DNA from 3 places in the Streptomyces sp. NPDC053474 genome. Region 3 is predicted to be linked to each of the others. Evidence: riboswitches for the same ligand, from Rfam matches in the RefSeq annotation. Region 3 holds a riboswitch; each other region holds the start of a gene.

Region 1 (4,956 bases), on a different contig from region 3:
GTCCGTTCCTCGGATCCTCGGGAGAGATGCGCCGCCCCGTGCGGAGCGGCGGGACATGCTACGAGCGTGCCGTGGCGATTCCCATGATCGATGTCACCGTGCGTGGCGGGCATGGGACGCGGAGGAGCGGGTAGGTGAGGGCCCGCGCCCGGACCCCTCGTACGGTCACAATGGACGCATGGACACCGCCCGCCGCGAGTTCGTCCGCGCCCCGCTCCCGCCCGAGCAGGGCGGCAAGGTCGTGTCCGCCGTGGGCTACCGCACGAGCGGCGAGGCGCCGGGCCTGCACCGCGGCCTGCCGTCGCCGTATCTGACGCTGATCTTCTCGCTGGACGGGCCCGTCGTCACCGGCGCCACCGCGGAGCAGGCCACCGGGCCCGGCGCCGAGCGCACCGACATCGTCGTGGGCGGCCTGCACCAGAGCCCGGCGTACGTCGTGCAGCCCGAGCACCAGGCGGGCATCCAGCTCGCCGTGCACCCGCTCGCGGCCCGCTCGCTCCTCGGCCTCCCGGCCGCCGAGCTGACCGGGCGGCTCGTCACCGACGGCACGGACGTCCTCGGCCGGATCGCCGCCGACGTCCGCGAGCGGCTGTGCGAGGCCGACGGCTGGGACGAGCGGTTCGCCTGCCTCAACGCCTACTTGGCGCGCCGCGCCGCCGACGCCGGGCGCCGTGCGCCGGTGCGCCCCGAGGTCGCCGAGGCCTGGGCGTGGCTCGCCCGGCACCGGGGCGCGGGCACCCTGCGGGGCCTGGCCGCGCACGTCGCGCTCAGCGAGCGCCGCCTGACGGCCCTGTTCCGCGCCGAGACCGGCGTGACGCCCAAGCAGGCCGCCCGCCTGCTGCGCTTCCAGCACGCGAAGGCGCGGGTCGTGCGCGCGGTCGTCGCGGGCGCGCCCGCCGACCTCGCCCGCGTCGCCGCCGACTGCGGCTACTACGACCACTCTCACCTGGTGCGCGACTTCCGCCAGTACACAGGCGTGAGCCCGAGCGCCTGGCTGGCCGAGGAGTGCCGGAATATCCAAGCCGGGGGACACCGCGACGGCGAAGACTGAGGGCCATGAAAACCAACGAAGCGGTACAGAACGGCCACACTTCCCCGACCCCGCGCACCCCGGACGTCTGGCCCACCTTCCAGGCCCACGACGCCCCCGCCCTCATCGACTTCCTCGTCACCACCGTCGGCTTCCTGCGCACCGCCGTCTACGAGGACGGCGGCCGCGTCGCCCACGCCCAGCTCGACTGGCCCGAGGGCGGCGGCGTCATGCTCGGCTCGTACGACCCGGAGTCGGCCGAGTGGTGCCTCAAGCCGGGGACGTTCGGCGCGTACGTCGTCACCGACCACGTCGACGCCCTCTACGCCCGCCTCAAGGAGGCGGGCGTGACGGTCATCCGCGCGATCGAGGACCAGCCGTACGGCAGCCGCGAGTTCGCCGTCGCCGACCCGGAGGGCAACAAGTGGTCCTTCGGCACCTACCGCGGCGAACCCCGCCCCGAGCAGGGGTGACGTCCTTACGGCCCGCGGCGGGGTGATAGCTTGCGCACGCCAGTCGCGCCCGCACCCGGGCCAGGGAATCCGGTGGGAATCCGGAACTGACGCGCAGCGGTGAGGGGGACGGGCGGGACCAGCGGCCACTGGATGTCACCGACATCCGGGAAGGCGGCCCCGCCCGGACGAACCCGAGTCCGAAGACCTGCTGGCACCGCCGACCGCGCGCCGGGCGGCGGGGTTTCGCCGACCAGGCTCCGCGCATGAGCCATGAGACCCGGGAAGTCCTGTGCCTCCTTACGCCCCTCGCGCACCCCGCGCGGCCGCCCGTCCCCGCACCACCGCCCCCGGTGCCCGCTCCGGTCCGGGGGCGCGCCTGACCGCGCTGCTCGCGGCGGGCGGCCTGCTCCTGCTCACCGCCTGCGGCGGCGGCTCGGCGAAGCGGCAGGACGAGGGGGCCAAGGCCCCCGGCTACCCGGTGACCGTCACCTCCTGCGGCGAGAAGGCCGAGGTCACGGCCCCGCCGAAGCGGGCGGTCTCCCTCGACCAGGGCTCCACGGAGATCCTGCTCTCCCTCGGCCTCGCCGACCGCATGGCGGGCACCGGCACCTGGACCGACCCGGTCCTGCCCCGCCTGAAGAAGCAGAACGCGAAGGTCGAGCGCCTCGCCGACCGCTACCCGTCCCTGGAGAAGGTCCTCTCCAAGGAGCCGGACTTCGTCAGCGCGTCGTTCCTCTACACCGTCGGCAAGGGCGGCGTCGCCGACCGCGCCAAGTTCACCGAGCTCGGCGTCCCCGTCTACGTCTCGCCCACCGACTGCGCGGGCAAGGACAACGGCGGCGACGGCGACGGCACCCGCACCAAGACGCTCACCATGGACACCGTCTACGGCGAGATCCGCGACCTGGCCCGGGTCTTCCACGTCCAGGCCCGCGGCGAGCGCCTCGTCGCCGACCTCAAGTCCCGCGTCACCAAGGCGAAGCGGACGCTCAAGTCGTCCGACGCGTCCGTCCTGTACTGGTTCTCCGACTCCAAGGCGCCCTACATCGCGGGCTGCTGCGGCGCGCCCGGCGTCATCACCCGCGCCCTCGGCGTCCGCAACGTCTTCGCCGACACGCGCGCCGAGTGGCCCCAGATCAACTGGGAGACCGTGGCCGACCGCGACCCGGACGTCCTCGTCATCGGCGACCTCACCCGCAGGGCCCAGTCGGCCGAGAGCGCCCGCCAAAAGATCAGGTTCCTGGAGTCCAACCCCGTCACGAAGAACCTCACGGCCGTGAAGAAGAAGCGGTACGTGCTGCTCAGCGGCCAGGCCCTCAACCCGACGATCCGCACGGTCGACGGCATCGAACAAGTCGCGGCGGGGCTGCGCGCGTTCGGCCTGGCGCGGTGAGCACCGCCGTGCGCGAGCGGACGCGCGGCTCCCGGCGCGGACGCCACGGCGCCGGGCGCGCGGCGCTGCTGTGGGCGGCGGGCCTGGTGGCCCTGCCGCTGTCGGTGGCCGTCGCCGGCACCATCGGCCCGGCCGACATCTCCGTACCGGACGTCTGGGCGGCGGTGGCCGCCCACCTCGGCTGGGGCGAGGCCGAGCTCACCCCGCTGCGCGACGGCATCGTGTGGAACCTGCGCATGCCGCGCACCCTGCTCGCGGGCGTCTGCGGGGCGGGCCTCGCCGTGTGCGGCGCGGTCCTCCAGTCGCTGCTGCGCAATCCGCTCGCCGACCCCTTCGTGCTCGGCGTGTCCTCGGGGGCGTCCACGGGCGCGGTGGCGGTGGTGGTCCTCGGGGTCGGCGGGGGAGCGGTGTCGGTCTCCGGCGGGGCCTTCGTCGGCGCCCTGTGCGCGTTCGGCTTCGTGCTGCTCCTGAGCCAGGCGCTGGGCGCCACGACGGACCGCGTGGTCCTGTCCGGGGTCGCGGCCATGCAGCTCTTCTCCTCCCTCACCTCCTTCGTCATCCTGACGGCCGCCGACGCGGAGACGACGCGCGGCGTCCTGTTCTGGCTGCTCGGCTCGTTGAGCGGGGCGGACTGGACGGACGTGGCGGTGTGCGCGGCGGTCCTCGCCGTGGCCCTGGTGATCTGTCTGTCCCGGGCCCACACCCTCGACGCGTTCGCCTTCGGCCAGGACGCGGCGGCCGCCCTGGGCGTGCACGTCACCCGGGTCCGGCTGCTCCTGCTGTGCACCACGGCCCTGCTCACGGCCGCCCTGGTCAGCGCCGCCGGGGCCATCGGCTTCGTCGGCCTGACCCTGCCGCACGCGGCCCGCGTGCTCGTCGGCCCGCGCCACGCCCGCCTGCTGCCGGTGACGGCCCTGACCGGCGCGGTCTTCCTCATCTGGGTGGACACCCTGGCCCGTACGCTCCTGGACCCGCAGGAGGTGCCGGTCGGGGTGGTCACGTCGCTGATCGGCGTCCCCGCGTTCGTGGCGGTCCTCTACCGCACGAGGAGGGTCGGATGAGCGCGGCGGAGTCCCGGGCGGAGTCTTCGGCAGGCGCTCCGGCAGGGCTGTCGGAGGGCCCTCAGGCGGAGCCGTCGGCGGGCCCTCCGGCGGAGTCTTCGGCGGGCCTTCCCGTGGAGGGCGGCGCGGGCCTGAGCGCGGACCGGGTCTCCCGGACCGCGGGCGGGCGCCTCATCGTCGACGGCGTCACCCTCGCCCCGCGCCCGGGCACGGTGGTCGGCCTCCTGGGCCCCAACGGCTCAGGCAAGTCCACGCTCCTGCGCCTCCTCGCGGGCGTCCTGGCCCCGACCGCCGGGGCGGTCACCCTCGACGGCGAGCCGCTGCGCGACCTGGGCCGCCGCGCGGTGGCCCGCCGCCTCGCCCTGGTGGAGCAACAGGCGGACACCCAGGTCGACCTGACGGTGCGGGACGTCGTACGCCTGGGCCGGGTCCCGCACCGCCGAGCCTGGGTGCCGTCGACGGCCGAGGACGAGCGGGCCGTGGCCGAAGCCCTGGCCCGCACGGGCCTGGCCGACCGCGCGGGCCAGCCCTGGCACACCCTCTCCGGCGGCGAACGCCAGCGCTCCCACCTCGCCCGGGCCCTGGCCCAGTCCCCCCGCGAGCTCCTCCTCGACGAGCCCACCAACCACCTGGACATCCACCACCAGCTGGACCTCCTCGCCCTGGTGGCCGCCCTCCCCGTCACCACGGTGATCGCCCTGCACGACCTCAACCTGGCCGCGATGTTCTGCGACGAGATCCTGGTCCTGAAGGAGGGCAGGGCGTACGCGCACGGCACACCGGTGGAGGTCATCACCGAGCCCCTCATCGCGGAGGTCTACGGCGTGCGGGCCCGGGTCACCCCACCCACCGCGCCCCAGGACCACCCCACGGTCACCTTCCTGCGGCCGTCGGACCCGCCGCCCGCACTCCCCGGATGACCACGTCCGAGGACGGACAGGGCTGGACAGCCACGCCCCTGTCGTAACAGAATCAGTTTCGACAGGGCGGCCGAGCGAACCGAACGAACCGAGCGAC
Region 2 (4,956 bases), on a different contig from region 3:
CGCCCGCGATGGACGCGATGGTGGCCGTCGGGGCGATGGCCAGGAGCAGCGAGTTGCGCATGCCGACCTTGCCGATGCGCGTCCGCAGGGCCTCCCAGCGCTCGGGCCAGGCCCGCTCTGTCTCGTAGTGGTCGGGGTGCAGGACGCCGCGGGCCGTGCGGGTCTTCTCCCAGGCGGGCAGCGGCCCGTGGCGCTCGGCGAGGTCCGCGGACGCCTCGTACGCGGCGAGCATGATCCGCTCGGCGATCCGCGTGGACAGGGCCTTGGCCTCGGCCGAGTCGAAGGGCAGCCGCAGCTGGAAGAAGACGTCCTGCAGGCCCATGGCGCCCAGGCCCACCGGGCGCCACTTGGCGTTGGAGTTCCCGGCCTGCTCGGTCGGGTAGAAGTTGATGTCGACGACGCGGTCGAGGAACGTCACGGCGGTGCGGACGGTGGCGTCCAGGCGCTCCCAGTCGATGTCCCCGTCGGCCACGAAGGCCCCGAGGTTCACCGAGCCGAGGTTGCACACGGCCGTCTCGCCGTCGTTCGTGACCTCCAGGATCTCCGTGCACAGGTTGGAGGAGTGCACGGTGTGGCCGGGCTCGGCGGTCTGGTTGGCGGTGCGGTTGGAGGTGTCCTTGAAGGTCATCCAGCCGTTGCCGGTCTGCGCGAGGGTGCGCATCATGCGGCCGTACAGATCGCGGGCGGGCATGGTCTTCTGCGCCAGGCCCCTGGCCTCGGCCGCGCGGTACGCCGTGTCGAACTCCTCGCCCCACAGGTCGACGAGCTCGGGCACGTCGGCGGGGGAGAACAGCGACCACTCCTGGTCGGCGGCGACCCGGCGCATGAACTCGTCCGGGATCCAGTGCGCCAGGTTCAGGTTGTGGGTGCGCCGGGCGTCCTCGCCGGTGTTGTCCCGCAGCTCCAGGAACTCCTCGATGTCGGAGTGCCAGGTCTCCAGGTAGACGGCGGCGGCGCCCTTGCGGCGGCCGCCCTGGTTCACGGCGGCGACGGAGGCGTCGAGCGTCTTCAGGAACGGCACGATGCCGTTGGAGTGGCCGTTCGTGCCGCGGATCAGCGAACCGCGCGAGCGGATGCGGGAGTACGACAGGCCGATGCCGCCCGCGTGCTTCGACAGGCGCGCCACCTGGTGGTAGCGGTCGTAGATCGAGTCCAGCTCGTCGAGCGGCGAGTCGAGCAGGTAGCAGCTCGACATCTGCGGGTGGCGGGTGCCGGAGTTGAAGAGCGTCGGCGACGACGGCAGGTAGTCGAGGCGGCTCATCAGGCCGTACAGCGCGGCGACCTCGTCGAGCGCGCGCACGGAGTCGTCCTCGGCGAGACCGGTGGCCACGCGCAGCATGAAGTGCTGCGGGGTCTCGATGACCTTGCGGGTGATCGGGTGGCGCAGCAGATAGCGGCTGTGCAGCGTGCGCAGGCCGAAGTAGCCGAAGCGGCGGTCGGCGCCGTCGGCGAGCGCGGCCTCCACCAGGGCGTCCAGACGGGGGCCGTGCAGGGCCGCGAAGTCGGCGGTGCGGTCGGCGATCAGGCCCTCGCGGTGGCCGACCGCGACGGACTCGGAGAACGACGTGACGCCCTGCGAGGCGGCCTCCTCGCGGATGCCGATCGTCAGGAGCCGGGCGGCGAGCCGGGAGTACGCGGGGTCCTCGGAGATGAGTCCGGCGGCCGCCTCGGTGGCGAGCTCCCGCAACTCCGCCTCGTCGGCCTTCGCCGAGCGGCCGCGCAGCGCGGCCGCGGCGACGCGTCCGGGGTCGGCGTCGGGAAGGTCGGCGGTGAGGTCGGTCAGGGTGCGCAGCAGGGCGGCGCCGGGCCCGTCGGTGGACGGGGCGGACTGCTCGGCGTGCTGCTGACCGGCTTCGGCCTGCGCTGACGCGGGCTCGGCGGGCGCGATGGTCACGTGGTGCTCTCCCTCGCTCGGCTCTGGGCATCGAGGCAGGCGAGGGCACACGGGCGCGACCGCGCGAGGCGGTACGTACGCCGCGTCCACCAGCCCATGTCCACGAGGCCCGGACGTCTGCACCCGGGCCGGGCGGCACGGGTGCGCTGTCGGCAGGTCCTCGGACTTTGTGGGTACGCAAATGCGCACACGTACACCGTTGCGGGACAGTTCCGGACTTCCACCGGATTCCCCTGCGGCGACAGCGAGGACGAGCATACATCTTGTGCCGGGTTTCGGTGGCGCCCCTAGATGTTGTGTCGGAGGTGACCGTTCCCTCACGGGGTGTGGTCGCTCGGGAGCGCGTCTGAGCGTCAACGCGCCGGGGAGGAAGGGCGGGCCGGGGGCCGGGTCCGGAGCGGGGTGGGGAGAGCCTGGCGCGGGGGCGGGGAGGGCCCGCGCGGGGCCCGGCGCGGGCCGGTGCGCCGGTGGGTCGGTCGCCCGCGCCTGGCGGGTCAGTCGCCCGCGCCTGGTGGGTCGGCCGCCCGCGCCCGATGGGTCAGCCGCCCGCGCCCGGCGGGTCCTGCGGCGCGCCGTCGCCCTCGGGCGGCAGGTCGCCGCGCTCCACGGGGCGGCCCGTGTCGCCGCCGTCCGTGGGCAGGCCCTCGGGGTCGGCCGTCTCGGGCAGGGTCGCGTCGAGTTCGCGGTCGTCGGCGCGGTGGGCGGCCTCGGCGGCGGCGCGCAGCACCTCGCGGCTCACCGCGTCGCGGTCGGCGGCGAGCTGGACGCGCAGCCCGTTCTCCGTACGGACGTACTCGTGCCGGGAGCCCGTGACGCGGTACCAGCCCTTGCCGTCCTTCTCGCAGCGCGTGGCGACGGGCCGGACCGTGCGGCAGTTCCCGTCGGTGACGGTGCCCCGGTCGACGGAGAGCGTGAGCTGCGCGCCGCCCTCGTCCCGTACGTAGGTGGACTGGAAGCCGTAGTCGCCGATCACGCCCACCGACTGCCGTGCCAGCTCGAAGCCGTCGGCCTCCGTCACGTAGACGTGCTCCACGACGGTCTGCGCCGCCTCGGCGCGGGCCTTCAGCTCGGCGCGGTCCGGCGGTGCCGCGCTGTCGAGGCTGTCCGAGCCGCAGCCGGTGAGGGCGAGCGGCGCGAGGAACAGGGCCGGGAGGAGGCGGCGGGAACGTCTCATGCGCACATCCTTTCGCATGCGTCCGCCGTCGTGCCCCGCCCGGCCCTGTCGGTGCGTACTGCCACGGCTCAGTGGCCCGCCCCCACCTTGGGCAGCTCGACGGCCACGCCCCGGTCACCGGCGTCGGCCGTGTAGTCCTCGGGGGAGGTCTCGTCGACGCCGTCGGGGGCCTTGAACGCCTTCAGGGCGAAGGTGAGGACGACCGTCACGACCACGTTCAGGACGAACGCCGTCAGGCCGATGTAGCCGATCTCGCCGATGCCCGGGATCTCCTTGGAGGACCCGCCGAAGTGCTTCTGCGTGGGCGAGGCCACGCCGTACGCGGCCACCGTCCCGTAGACCATGCCGACCGCCCACCCGGCGAGCAGCGCCCACCGGTGGAACCACCGCGTGAACAGGCCGCCGACGAGCGCGGGCATGGTCTGCAGGATCCAGATGCCGCCCAGGAGCTGGAAGTTGATGGCGACGGTCTTGTCCATGGTGAGCACGAAGGCGAGGGCGCCCACCTTCACCAGGAGCGAGACCAGCTTGGAGACCTTGGTCTCCTGCTCGGGCGTCGCGTCGGGCTTGAGGAAGTCCTTGTAGATGTTGCGCGTGAAGAGGTTCGCGGCCGCGATGGACATGATGGCGGCGGGCACGAGCGCGCCGATGCCGATGGCCGCGAAGGCCACGCCGGTGAACCAGTCGGGGAACATGTCCTCGAACAGCTGCGGGATCGCCAGCTGTCCGTTGTCGACCTTCACCCCGGCCGCGATCGCCATGAACCCGAGCAGCGCGAGCAGGCCCAGCATCAGCGAGTACAGCGGCAGGATGGTGGTGTTGCGGCGGATCACGTCCCGGCTGCGCGAGGACAGCGTCGCGGTGATCGAGTGCGGGTACATGAAGAGCGCGAGCGCCGAGCCGAGCGCCAGGGTCGCGTACGTCCAGGTCCCCGCGTCCCCGGGCACGAGCGCGCCGACGGGCTTGCCGGTCGCCTCGTTGGTCGCCGAGAACTTCTCGCTCGCCGCGTGGAAGACGTCGTCGAACCCGCCCAGTTTGATCGGGATGTAGATGATGGCCACCACGATCACGATGTAGATCAGGGTGTCCTTCACGAACGCGATCAGCGCCGGGGCCCTCAGGCCCGAGGAGTAGGTGTACGCGGCGAGCACGCCGAAGGCGATGAGCAGCGGCAGGTCCTTGACGAACCAGTTGGTGTCGTCGCCGCCGCCGACGCCCATCACGTCCAGGACGGCCTGGATGCCGACGAGTTGGAGCGCGATGTAGGGCATCGTCGCGAGGATGCCGGTGACGGCCACCGCGAGCGAGAGCCCCTTGGAGCCGAAGCGCCCGCGCACGAAGTCGGACGTGGTCACATAGCCGTGCTTGTGCGAGACCGACCAGAGCCGGGGCAGGAAGGTGAAGATCAGCGGATAGACGAGGATGGTGTACGGCACCGCGAAGAACCCGGCGGCACCCGCCGCGTAGATCGCCGCGGGCACGGCCACGAAGGTGTACGCCGTGTAGAGGTCGCCGCCGAGCAGGAACCACGTCACCCAGGTGCCGAACGACCGGCCGCCGAGGCCCCATTCGTCGAGGCTGTCGCTCTCGGCCCGGCGCCAGCGGGCGGCGAGGAAGCCCATGACGGTGACCGCGAGGAAGAAGAAGATGAAGACGGCGAGCGCGACGCCGTTCACGCCGTCGTTCATGAGCGCGCACCCCCCTGGCCGCGGGCGGCCTTGCGGGCGCGCTGGTCACGCTGCCACAGCTGGTAGGCGAGCATCGTGAGCGCGGTCGATATCAGCACCCACAGCATCTGGTACCAGTAGAAGAACGGGATGCCGATGAAGGCCGGGTCGACCTTCGCGTAGGAGCTCACCCAGAGCATGGCCACGAACGGTGCCGCGAG
Region 3 (4,956 bases):
CGCCGCCGAGCGGGGCGAGCGGGGGCTGCCGGAGCGCGAGGCCGTCATGGACCACGTGGTCGCGCCGCTGCTGTTCCGGATCCTGTTCCGGCCGGACGGCCTGGCACCGGAGTTCGCGCGCGACCTCGTGGACGCGGTCCTCACCTCGAACGCCCGCTGAGCACCGCCCGGGGGCCGGGGCGCCCCGGCCCCCGGGCGGCGCGCGTCAGGACTCCCGCGCCGTCAGCTCCGCCCGGACCTGCCGCGCGGCGGCGACCAGGTTCTCCAGGGACGCCCGGGTCTCCGGCCAGCCGCGCGTCTTCAGGCCGCAGTCCGGGTTGACCCACAGCCGCCCGGCCGGGATGGCCTCAAGTCCCTTGCGCAGCAGGGCGGCCGCCTCGTCGGAGCCCGGCACCCGCGGCGAGTGGATGTCGTACACGCCGGGCCCCACCTCGCGCGGATAGCCCGCGGCGGCCAGCTCGTCCGCGACCCGCATGTGCGAGCGGGCCGCCTCCAGGCTGATGACGTCCGCGTCGAGGTCGTCGATGGCCTGGAGGACGTCGCCGAACTCCGCGTAGCACATGTGGGTGTGGATCTGCGTCTCGGGCCGCACGCCGCTCGTGGTGAGCCGGAAGGACTCCGTCGCCCACCGCAGGTACGCGGCCCGGTCCGCGGCGCGCAGGGGCAGCGTCTCGCGCAGCGCGGGCTCGTCGACCTGGATCACCGACGTGCCCGCCGCCTCCAGGTCGTTCACCTCGTCGCGCAGGGCGAGCGCCACCTGGCGCGCGGTGTCGCCGAGCGGCTGGTCGTCGCGGACGAACGACCACGCGAGCATGGTCACCGGCCCGGTCAGCATGCCCTTGACCGGCCGGTCGGTGAGCGCGTTCGCGTACGAGGTCCAGCGCACCGTCATCGGCTGCGGGCGCGAGATGTCACCGGCGAGCACCGGCGGCCGCACATAGCGCGTGCCGTACGACTGGACCCAGCCGTGCCGGGTCGCCAGATAGCCGGTGAGCTGCTCGGCGAAGTACTGGACCATGTCGTTGCGCTCGGGCTCGCCGTGCACCAGGACGTCGATGCCCGCCTTCTCCTGGAAGGCGAGCACCGCCTGGATCTCGGACTCGATGCGCTCCTCGTACTGGGCCGCGTCGATCCGGCCCGCGCGCAGGTCGGCGCGGGCCGTTCGCAACTCGGTGGTCTGCGGGAACGAGCCGATGGTGGTCGTCGGGAGCAGCGGCAGGCCCAGGCTCGCGCGCTGCGCGGCGGCCCGCTCCGGATAGGGCTGCGCGCGCCGGGCGTCGGCGGGGGTCGCGGCGGCGGCGCGCTCGCGCACCGCCGGGTCGTGGGTGAGCGCGGAGCCCGCCCGCGACGCCAGGTCGGCGCGGTTCGCGGCGAGTTCGGCGGCGATGGTGTCCGGGCCCTGGGACAGCCCGCGGGCCAGGGTGACCAGCTCGGTCGTCTTCTGCCGGGCGAAGGCGAGCCAGCGGGCGACCTGCGGGTCGATGTCGCGCTCGACGGCGGCGTCCAGCGGCACGTGCAGCAGGGAGCAGGAGGCGGCGACGTCCACGCGGTCGGCGAGCCCGAGCAGGGTGCCGAGGGTGCTGAGGGACTTCTCCAGGTTGTTGATCCAGATGTTGCGCCCGTCGACGACCCCCGCGACCAGGCGCTTGCCGGGCAGGCCGCCCGCCCGCGCGAGGTCGTCGAGGTTGGCGGCGGCGGGCCCCGTGAAGTCGACGGCCAGTCCGTCGACGGGCGCCTTGGCGAGCACCGGGAGCGCCTCGCCGAGCCGGTCGAAGTAGGAGGCGACGAGCAGCTTCGGGCGGTCGTCGAGCGCGCCCAGGTCGCGGTAGGCGCGGGCCGCCGCGTTCAGGTCGGCGGGCGTGCGGTCCTGGACGAGCGCGGGCTCGTCCAGCTGCACCCAGGCGGCGCCCGCCGCCCGCAGGTCGGCGAGGACCTCCGCGTACACGGGAAGCAGCCGGTCCAGGAGGGTCAGCGGCTCGAAGCCCGGGTCGACGTCCGGCGCGGGCTTGGCGAGCAGCAGATAGGTGACCGGGCCGACGAGCACGGGGCGCGCGGCGAGGCCGAGCGCGAGCGCCTCCTTCACCTCGGCGACCTGCTTCGTCGCGTCCGCCGCGAAGACCGTGTCCGGGCCCAGCTCCGGCACCAGGTAGTGGTAGTTGGTGTCGAACCACTTGGTCATTTCGAGGGGCGCCACCTCCGCGGTGCCCCGGGCCATCGCGAAGTAGCCGTCCAGCGGGTCCGCCGCGACGGCGGCGCGGTGCCGGGCGGGGATCGCGCCGACCATCACGCTGGTGTCCAGGACGTGGTCGTAGTACGAGAAGTCGCCGGTCGGGACCTCGTGGACACCGGCGTCCGCGAGCTGCTCCCAGTTCGTGCGGCGCAGCAGGGCCGCCGTCTCCCGCAGGCCCTCGGCGCTCACGCGGCCCTTCCAGTAGCCCTCGACGGCCTTCTTCAACTCCCGGTCTGCGCCCTGACGGGGGTAGCCGTACACGGTGGCCCGTGCCGCCGCGGCTGCGGACTTGTCTGTCACAGAACTCTCCTTCGCGAGCAATGTCGTATGGGTCCCGGGACGATCGGGAGCGCGAAGGAGGAACAGACCGGCCGACCGGCCGCGGCCGTCGATGGCCGCGCGCCTGTGCCCGATGTGTACGCCGACCCGCCCACGAGGTCACCGGTGAGCCGCGCACGCCGGGGCGCGCACGGGCAACGGGCAGGTCTTCGGACTCGCGGGCGAGACCTCCGAGGAGGTCACCTACTGGCCGTCGCTTCCCGGGTCCGTGCCGGACCCAGTGCGTATGACGGCGGTCGTTCCCACTCACCGCTGCGGGGCAGTCCCGGATTCCCACCGGGTTCCCTCTTACGACGCCACTGCCTGGCGGGCAGGACGAACCAGTCGCGCCGCAAGCGTAGGTGATGAACCCCTGTCCAGGGGAGGGGGGAGAGGGCGGGCGCGGCTTATTGCACAGTGTTTGCAATTACTATGGCTGCGCAGTAGCTGGATCGGTCGGCACGCGGAAGAAGCGGGAGTACACGCATGGCACCCCCTCGGATCGTTCTGGGGATCGAGTCTTCGTGCGACGAGACCGGGGCGGGTCTCGTGCGCGGCGGGCGGCTGCTCGGGCACGCCGTCGCGTCCAGCATGGACGAGCACGCCCGCTTCGGCGGCGTCGTCCCCGAGATCGCCGCCCGCGCCCACGTGCACGCGCTGAACCCGGTGGTCCGCCGCGCCCTCGACCGGGCGGGGCTGCGGCTCGGCGACATCGGCGCCGTGGCCGTGACGACCGGTCCCGGGCTCTCCGGCGCCCTCCAGGTCGGCCTCGCCGGGGCGAAGGGCCTCGCGTACGCGCTCGACGTACCGCTGTACGGCGTGCACCACCTGGCCGGGCACGTCGCCGCCGACACCCTGGAGCACGGGCCGCTGCCCGACCCGTGCGTGGTCCTCATCGTCTCCGGCGGCCACACCTCGCTGCTGCTCGTGCGCGACCTCGCCCGGGACCCCCTCACGCACCTGGGCGACACCATGGACGACGCGGCGGGGGAGTGCTTCGACAAGGTGGCCCGCGTCTTCGGCCTGCCCTACCCGGGCGGCCCCGCCGTCGACCGCGCGGCCCGCGCGGGCTCGCCGGACGCGGTGGCCTTCCCGCGCCCGCTGACCGGGCCGCGCGACGATCCGTACGCCTTCTCGTTCTCCGGCCTGAAGACCGCCGCGGCCCGCTGGGCCGAGCGCCACCGGGGCGGCGAACTGCCGGTCGCCGACGGGGCCGCCGCGCTCCAGGAGGCCGTGGCCGACGTCCTGACCCGCAAGGCGGTCGCGGCCTGCACCGCGCACGGCGTGGGCACCCTCGTGGTCGTCGGCGGCGTCGCCGCCAACTCCCGGGTGCGGGCCCTCGCCGAGGAGCGCTGCCGGGCCGCGGGGATCACCCTGCGCGTCCCGCCCCTTGGCCTGTGCACCGACAACGGCGCGATGATCGCCGCCGTGGGCGACCTCCTGGTGCGCGCGGGCGCCGAGCCCGCGCCCCTCGACGTGTCCATCGACCCCTCGGCGCCGCTGGAGTACGCCGCGCTGCACCCCACCGCCCGCGTCGCGAGGGCCGCCTGATGGCCGCCGTCGTGCACCGCCTCGCGGGCCCCGGCCTGCTCGCCCACCGCGAGGGCATCCGCGCGGTCTACGCCGCCGCGTTCGCCGAGCCGCCCTGGCACGCGGAGCCCGCCGAGGCCGACGGCTATCTGACGCGCCTCGCGGCCGACACCGCCCGGCCCGGCTTCGCGGGCGCCGTCGCCCTCAACGGCGAGCGGGTGCTCGGCTTCGCCACGGCCTGGACGTCGAGCACCCCGCTGCCCGGCACCCGCTCCTACCCGCGCGTCACCGCCGCGCTCGGCGCGGAGCGCGCCGCCGCCTGGCTGTGCGGCGGCCTGGAGGTCGACGAACTCGCCGTCGCGCCCGGCGCGCACGGGCGCGGACTCGGCCGTACGCTCCTCGCAGCGGTCACGCGCGACGCGCCCGACGCCCGCTGCTGGCTGCTCACGTCCGTGCGGGCCGACGCCACCGTCCGCTTCTACCGGCGGCTCGGCTGGCGGCAGGTCACCCACCCCGCCCCCGGCGGCCACGGCACCGGCGTCTTCCTCGGCCCCGACCACCCGGCGCGCACCGCCGCCCTACCGCCCCTGTAGCCCCACCCGGGGTACGCCATGCGCCTGGAGCGCATGGCCACCCTGCTAGCGCCCCGCCAGCCAGTCCACCACCGCCCTGGCCGAGAACTCCGCCTGCCCGCCCCGCACCAGGAACTCCGCCGCGGCGAACGCCGGGTCGTCCGCCTGCGCGGGAACGTAGGGGATCGCGACACACCGCATGCCCGCGGCCCGGGCGGCCAGGGCGCCCGGCACCGCGTCCTCCAGGACCACGCAGCGCGCGGGCTCGGCGCCGAGCAGCTGCGCGGCGGCCAGGAAGACGTCCGG

Evidence for each region. Region 3 has a riboswitch for cobalamin ahead of metE (5-methyltetrahydropteroyltriglutamate--homocysteine S-methyltransferase). Riboswitches for the same ligand answer to the same signal wherever they lie in the genome.
Region 1: it holds a riboswitch for cobalamin, as region 3 does, so the genes downstream of both, ACIG3E_RS11140 (ABC transporter substrate-binding protein) here and metE (5-methyltetrahydropteroyltriglutamate--homocysteine S-methyltransferase) in region 3, are expected to answer to the same signal.
Region 2: it holds a riboswitch for cobalamin, as region 3 does, so the genes downstream of both, ACIG3E_RS00055 (ribonucleoside-diphosphate reductase subunit alpha) here and metE (5-methyltetrahydropteroyltriglutamate--homocysteine S-methyltransferase) in region 3, are expected to answer to the same signal.

Annotation. Positions count from the first base shown of each region.
Region 1 covers NZ_JBITXV010000004.1:276,821-281,776, forward strand. Annotated here, with positions in the region: gene ACIG3E_RS11130 (helix-turn-helix domain-containing protein) at 179-1,051, shown strand; gene ACIG3E_RS11135 (VOC family protein) at 1,057-1,503, shown strand; cobalamin riboswitch at 1,527-1,713, shown strand; gene ACIG3E_RS11140 (ABC transporter substrate-binding protein) at 1,862-2,878, shown strand; gene ACIG3E_RS11145 (FecCD family ABC transporter permease) at 2,875-3,939, shown strand; gene ACIG3E_RS11150 (ABC transporter ATP-binding protein) at 3,936-4,859, shown strand.
Region 2 covers NZ_JBITXV010000001.1:8,863-13,818, reverse strand. Annotated here, with positions in the region: gene ACIG3E_RS00055 (ribonucleoside-diphosphate reductase subunit alpha) at 1-1,894, opposite strand, end outside; cobalamin riboswitch at 2,028-2,169, opposite strand; gene ACIG3E_RS00050 (hypothetical protein) at 2,433-3,068, opposite strand; gene mctP (monocarboxylate uptake permease MctP) at 3,137-4,756, opposite strand; gene ACIG3E_RS00040 (DUF3311 domain-containing protein) at 4,753-4,956, opposite strand, start outside.
Region 3 covers NZ_JBITXV010000006.1:302,659-307,614, forward strand. Annotated here, with positions in the region: gene ACIG3E_RS16700 (TetR/AcrR family transcriptional regulator) at 1-160, shown strand, start outside; gene metE (5-methyltetrahydropteroyltriglutamate--homocysteine S-methyltransferase) at 206-2,530, opposite strand; cobalamin riboswitch at 2,692-2,909, opposite strand; gene tsaD (tRNA (adenosine(37)-N6)-threonylcarbamoyltransferase complex transferase subunit TsaD) at 3,035-4,099, shown strand; gene ACIG3E_RS16715 (GNAT family N-acetyltransferase) at 4,099-4,671, shown strand; gene ACIG3E_RS16720 (HAD family hydrolase) at 4,717-4,956, opposite strand, start outside.